2 regions of the Rhodoferax fermentans genome follow, and region 1 is predicted to be linked to the other one. Evidence: predicted binding sites of a transcription regulator. Region 1 holds the regulator's gene; the other holds the start of a gene.

Region 1 (3,416 bases):
TCTGAATTCGATGAGGCCGGGAAACTGCCTTTCGATCAAGACTGACTCAGACACTGAGAGGTAAAAGAAATGAGTGATTTTGTAAACGGATTCTGGTCCATGTATGTCGCGGGCCTGGTCGTTGTGAGTATTCTTGCGTGCCTGGTTCTGCTGGTCATGTCGGGCAAAGCCAAGGCCATGACCGCCAGTGACAACACCACCGGCCATGTGTGGGATGACGATCTGCGCGAGATGAATAACCCGCTGCCCAGGTGGTGGAGTTATTTGTTTGTGCTGACCGTGATCTTTGGTTTTGGCTACCTGGCGCTGTACCCAGGTCTGGGAAGTTACCCGGGCCTGCTGGGCTGGACCTCCAGTGGTCTGCATGCTGCCGAGATCAAACAAGGTGAGGAACAGACCGCGCCGGTGTATGCACGTTTTGCCAACATGACGCCTCAAGACATCGCCAAGGATCCGGCGGCGATGGCCATTGGTGAACGTTTGTACAGCAATAACTGCGCGCAATGTCATGCGTCTGATGCCCAAGGCAACAAGGGTTTCCCGAACCTGACCGATGGCGATTGGCTGCACGGTGGTACACCTGAGAAGATCACTGAGACCATCCAGCTGGGTCGGGTCGGCAACATGCCACCGATGGCCGCAGCGCTTGGTACCGAAGACGATGTCAAGAACGTGGCTCAGTACGTGTTGAGCCTGTCAGGCAGCCCGCACGATGCGGCCAAGGCCGCTCTTGGCAAAGAGAAGTTTGCTGTCTGTGCCGCCTGCCATGGCGAAGATGGCAAAGGTATGCAAGCCCTGGGGTCCGCCAATTTGACAGACAACATCTGGCTGCACGGTTTTGGTGAAAAGGCCATCATCGAACGCATCAACAACGGCGTGGTTAATGTCATGCCTGCACAGGCCTACCATTTGACTGAGCCGCAAATCAAGGTGCTGACGTCTTACATCTGGGGTCTGTCCAACAAGCAGTAAGCATGTTGGTTCTGGGTGGGGACTGAGTCCCACCCGCGCCAGAGCTGGACGCATGATGAGAGGGAAACAGCCATGTTTCCCTCTTTTTTGTTATAAGGTCAATTGTTCTTTGCAGAACCTGAGGATGAAAGAGGTATGCCGATGAGAAACGAGTCTCTGAACGACGACAAACCCTGGTGGTCTTACGGTCACGTGTGGCTGGTAATCAGCGGCCCGGTGGCTGTCATTCTTGCGTGTATCGTGACTTTTTATTTCATTGCCAACAGCCCGAACCAGATCGTCTCGGGTCAGGACATTGAAATAGAGCACATCAGGTCGTCAAAAACCATCGAGAGTGGTGACGCACCCGCGATGATGGCGCGCAACCACGCGGCCACGGGTGTCATCCCCGCCCCCAAAGCGTCTCCTGAGTTGCCGACGAAGTAAGGGCTACTTCGGGTTGACGATGTCTTGCAGCGCGCTGGTGTTGAGGATGTGCACGTGGCGCTGCTTGACAGCGACGATGCCGTCCTCGACAAACCGCGAGAAGGTTCGACTGATGGTTTCCAGTTTGAGACCCAGGTAGCTGCCAATCTCTTCCCGGGTCATTCGCAGGATCAACTCCGACTGTGAAAAACCGCGTGAATGCAGACGCTGCGCCAGGTTCAGCAAAAAGGCTGCCAGACGTTCTTCGGCCCGCATGCTGCCTAGCAGCAGCATCACACCATGTTCACGCACAATTTCACGGCTCATGATTTTGTGAACGTGGTGCTGCAAGGCATTGACCTCTCTTGACAGTGCTTCAATCTGGGCAAAGGGCATGGCGCAGATTTCGGCATCTTCCAGAGCCACCGCATCGCAGGAGTGGTAGTCGTTGACGATGCCATCCATGCCAATGATTTCCCCGGCCATCTGAAAACCTGTGACCTGATCGCGCCCGTCTTCAGAGGTGATACACGTCTTGAAAAAACCGGTGCGGATCGCATACAGGTTGGTGAAGCGTTCACCGTTATGAAAAAGGGTCTCACCACGCTTGACCTTGCGCCTGGAGCCAATCATTTCATCGATACGATTGAGTTCGTCCTGGGTCAGGCCAATGGGCATACACAGCTCGCGCATATTGCAGTTGGCACAAGCGATTTTGATGGTCTCATAGTTCATGATCACGATTTTGACATTGTTCTTCACCAACAGCTGACAAATGTCAAATTGGGCTTATTCGGTTTCTCCCTCTTGGTTGATCAATATCAAGTGCCAAAAAGAGGGCAAGCGGCACAGTTACAGCGTCTGAAATAAGGGAATTTTCAATGATCGAATCTGCAGCAGAACCCATCTCCGAAGCTTTGATCCGGCAGTACGATGTGTCCGGGCCCCGGTACACCTCCTACCCAACCGCTGATCGCTTCGTGGAGGCATTTACCGCTCAGGATTACGCTCTGGCGCTGGAACAGCGTCGCTCGGGTGCGGCTGCGTTGGCGCTGCCACTGTCTTTGTATGTGCACATCCCGTTTTGTGAGGCCTTGTGTTACTACTGTGCCTGCAACAAGATCATCACCAAACACCATGACCGGGCGGCGGCTTACCTGCGTTATCTGAGCCGGGAAGTCGACCTGCACACCCAACACATGGGTCTGGGGCAGGCCGTGTCACAACTGCATTTTGGTGGCGGTTCCCCCACCTTTTTGTCAGACGCCGAATTGCGTGACCTGATGGCCTTGTTGCGCCGCAGTTTCAAGCTGCTGCCGGGTGGTGAATATTCGATCGAGATCGACCCCCGCACCATCGACAACCAACGACTGGATGTGCTGGCTGAGCTCGGCTTTAACCGCCTGAGTTTTGGTATCCAGGACTTCGACCCGGCGGTACAAAAAGCGGTGCACCGCATCCAGCCCGCAGAGCAGGTGTTTGCGCTGGTGGCTGCAGCGCGCGAGCGCGGTTTTGAATCGGTCAATGCGGACCTGATCTACGGTCTGCCAGAACAGACCCCCGAGTCGTTTGACCGCACCCTGGCGCAGATTGTGGAACTGCGGCCTGAACGCATCGCTTTGTATGCCTATGCCCACTTGCCAGAACGCTTCAAGCCACAGCGCCGGATCTCCTCGGTCGAGATTCCAACGGCTGCCGCCAAGGTGTCGATGTTGGCCCGTTCGATGGCAGCCTTCATGGCGGCGGGTTATGTGTACATCGGTATGGACCACTTCGCTTTGCCCACTGACTCGCTTGCCATTGCCAAGCGCCAGGGGCGGCTGCATCGCAATTTCCAGGGGTACAGCACCCAGCCCGATTGCGACATGATTGGCCTGGGCGTATCGTCGATTGGTCGGGTGGGTGCCACCTACAGCCAAAACGCCAAGACGCTGGAAGAGTATTACGACTTCCTCGACCAGGGGCAGTTCCCGATTGTGCGGGGTCTGGCGCTGTCGCGTGACGACCTGGTACGCCGGGGTGTCATCATGGCGCTGATG
Region 2 (3,416 bases), 250 kb from region 1:
CGGCAGCCTGCTGGTGGCCGCACGCCGCCCGGGCGACTGGCTGATCCGACTGACGCCCGGCCAACCCGCCCAGTGGTTGTGGCAAGCCAGTGACCGGGTGTTCAGCGGCCATGTGCTGGTGAGTTCAGACGGCTTGCGCATCTACACCACCGAAATCGACACCAACAACGGCCAGGGCCTGCTGGGAGTGCGCAACGCAAAGACCCTGGAGTTGCAGACCGAACACAAGACTTTTGGGCTGGATCCCCATGCTTTACTTGGTCTACCAGCTACTCAATCAATAGCAAAGACACATCCTCTGGCTGGCATGTTGTTTGTCGCCAATGGCGGCATCGACACCAGCGTCGAAACCGGGCGTGTCAAACGCCAGCTGCAGCAGATGGACCCCAGCATCTGCTGCCTGCACCCCGACACGGGTGAGCGGCTGGGCCAATGGCGTCTGCCAGACCCACGCCTGAGCCTGCGCCACCTGGCCTGGGCGCTGCCCGACCCCAGCCAAGCCAGCAGCACACCCACCCTGGGCATTGCCTTGCAGGCCGAGCATGACGACCCAGCCCTCAAAGCCGCCGCTCCGCTGTTGGCCCGGCTGAGCTGGGCCGATCAAGCCGAAGGCGCCTTGTCTCTGGCCACAGGCCAACCGGCCCTCGCGGGTTATGGCGGGGACGTCACCGTGGCCGGGCGGGGCCCCCAGGCGCAGTTTCTGGTCAGCGCCACGCGGGGTCAAGTGGTGGCTCGGTATGCATTGGATGGCCAGTATCTGGGCAGCACCCCCCTGGCCGAGGCCGGTGCCCTGGCGGTAGACGCTAATTCAATCTGGGTTGGTGGGCGTGCGGGTGTGATGCGTGTGGCCACCGGGGCAGAGGTCAATCAGGCCAACACCACCCTGCCCGGCCAGTTGCACCCCTGGGCCAGCGGGCGGGTCGACAACCACTGGCTCCACGTCTGATCGCTCAAACAGCAGCTTTGAGCAGGGTGCCCGGCACGGGCCCCCAACCACCTTGAGCCGGGTCAATAGTTGTGGCTTGTTTGATCTTTGTCACAAACAATGCGAATCATTCCTATTAATATGCCAGTCATTCCACCAGCCCGTGAAAGCACCATGTTCACTTCCAGCGCCCTGTCAGGCAACGATGCCGCCCTGTTCCAGCCCGCGTCCAACGGGACAACGTCGGCAGATGCGGGCCAGGCAACGCACACCAGCAGCAGCCGCGCCCAAGCCACCTTCCCGTTGAGCATGGCCACACCGGGCCAGTTGCTGCGGGTGGCGGCCTTGCGTGGCAGCGGCATGGACCGGCGCATGACCGAGATCGGACTCAACGTGGGTGCAGAAATCCGTGTGGTGCAGCAACAAGGTGGCGGTTTGGTGGTGCAGCGTGGTGAGAGCCGGTATGCCCTGGGTGCGGGATTGGCGCACCGGGTGCTGGTGGCTGCCGTCTGAACCCCTGGCGATTTTTCATTTTTAGGAGCAGAAACAATGACAAGCTTGAGCGACCTGCAGGTCGGTGATACCGCCCGGATATTGGGTTATGGCGAGGGCGGCGCCAGCTACCGCCGCAAACTGCTGTCGATGGGTATCACCCCTGGTGTGTCGATCAGCCTGACCCGGCTGGCCCCCTTGGGCGACCCGGTGGAGATCCGGCTGCGCGGCTTTGCCCTGTCATTGCGCAAGGACGAGGCCAAGGCCTTGTTGGTGGAGAAACTGGCATGACACAATTTACTTTGGCCCTGGTGGGCAACCCCAATTGCGGCAAAACCACCCTGTTCAATGCCCTGACCGGCTCACGCCAACATGTGGGCAACTGGCCTGGTGTCACCGTCGAGAAAAAGAGCGGCTCCTACAAACTTGGCAGCACCGAGATTGAGGTGATTGACCTGCCTGGCACCTATTCACTCGATGTGGTGGACGGCGAGGTGTCACTTGATGAGCGGGTCGCCCGCGACTACGTGCACAGCGGCGAGGCCAACCTGGTGGTCAACATCGTTGATGCGGCCAACCTGGAGCGCAACCTCTACCTCACCACCCAGTTGATAGAGATGGGTGTGCCGCTGCTGCTGGTACTCAACATGACCGACATGGCTGCGGCCAAAGGCATGCAGGTCAACGCGGCCAAACTGGCCGAACAACTGGGCTGTCCGGTGCTGCCGGTGGTGGCCAGCAAGGGCAGCGGCATCACCGAGCTCAAGACGGCCATCAGCCAGGCAGCACAACAGCAGCCCCGCGCCAGCGCCCAGGTGGTGTATTCAGACGCGCTGCAACGTGCCGTGGATGAGCTCGCGCGCAAGATCAGTGCCCTGCCTGGCAAATTGCCTGCCCGCGCGCAATGGTTGGCGGTACAACTGCTCAGCGGCGACGATCTGGCGCAAAAAACCGCTGGACCGGAGATTGCGGCGCAGGCCCGCGAGTTTGCGGCGATGCTGGGTGAGGACCTGGACATCCTGGTGGCCGACGCACGTTATGGCCTGGCCAACCGGGTCGCGCAGACAGCGGTCAAAACCACCAGCAAACTCACCCGTGACACCTCTGCGCGGATTGACCGCGTGGTCTTGCACCGGGCGCTGGGCATCCCGATTTTCCTGGTGCTGATGTACCTGATGTTTTTGTTCACCATCAACATCGGCGGCGCTTTCATCGACTTCTTTGACGAAGCCGCCAAGGTGGTGCTGGTGGATGGCACCACCGAGCTGATGACCCAGCTGGGTTCACCAGAATGGCTGATCGTGCTGATCGCCAAGGGCATCGGCGGTGGTATCCAGACAGTGGCAACCTTCATCCCGGTGATTGGCTTTTTGTACCTGTTCCTGTCGGTGCTGGAAGACTCGGGTTACATGGCGCGCGCCGCTTTTGTGATGGACCGCTTCATGCGCTGGGTCGGGCTGCCGGGCAAGTCCTTTGTGCCGTTGATTGTGGGTTTTGGCTGCAATGTGCCAGCCGTCATGGCCACCCGCACGTTGGAGAACCGGCGTGACCGCTTGTTGACGATTGCCATGGCACCGTTCATGTCTTGCGGCGCACGATTGCCGGTCTACGTTTTGTTTGCGGCGGCGTTTTTCCCGAGCAACGCGCAAAACGTGGTGTTTGGCCTGTACCTGATTGGTATTGCGGTGGCCGTGTTGACCGGCTTGATCCTGAAAAACTCGCTGCTACAGGGTGATGTGGCACCGTTCATCATGGAATTGCCGCCCTACCACTTGCCCACACTCAAAGGCATCCTGCACCACACCTGGGACCGGCTCAAGGCCTTCATCGTCAAGGCCGGGCGCATTGTGGTGCCGATGGTGCTGGTGCTCAACTTCCTCAACGCGGTGGGCACCGATGGCAGCTTTGGCAACGAAGACAGCGACAAGTCGGCCCTGGCCGAAGTCGGCCGCACCATTGCCCCGGCCTTTGCACCGCTGGGTCTGAACGCTGACAACTG

What was found. The regulator FNR, encoded in region 1, switches genes on or off when oxygen is low (the NO sensors DNR and NnrR bind a similar motif). The targets are predictions, from matches to a motif close to TTGATNNNNATCAA.
Region 2: a site for FNR is predicted at 999-1,012, ahead of RF819_RS17365 (FeoA family protein). Genes of this name have one in related genera too.

The regions. Positions count from the first base shown of each region.
Region 1 covers NZ_MTJN01000002.1:3,472,377-3,475,792, reverse strand. Annotated here, with positions in the region: gene RF819_RS16140 (cbb3-type cytochrome oxidase subunit 3) at 1-45, shown strand, start outside; gene ccoP (cytochrome-c oxidase, cbb3-type subunit III) at 70-972, shown strand; gene RF819_RS16130 (hypothetical protein) at 1,114-1,398, shown strand; gene fnr (fumarate/nitrate reduction transcriptional regulator Fnr) at 1,402-2,112, opposite strand; gene hemN (oxygen-independent coproporphyrinogen III oxidase) at 2,259-3,416, shown strand, end outside.
Region 2 covers NZ_MTJN01000002.1:3,723,692-3,727,107, forward strand. Annotated here, with positions in the region: gene RF819_RS17360 (DUF1513 domain-containing protein) at 1-946, shown strand, start outside; gene RF819_RS17365 (FeoA family protein) at 1,100-1,438, shown strand; gene RF819_RS17370 (FeoA family protein) at 1,475-1,708, shown strand; gene feoB (Fe(2+) transporter permease subunit FeoB) at 1,705-3,416, shown strand, end outside.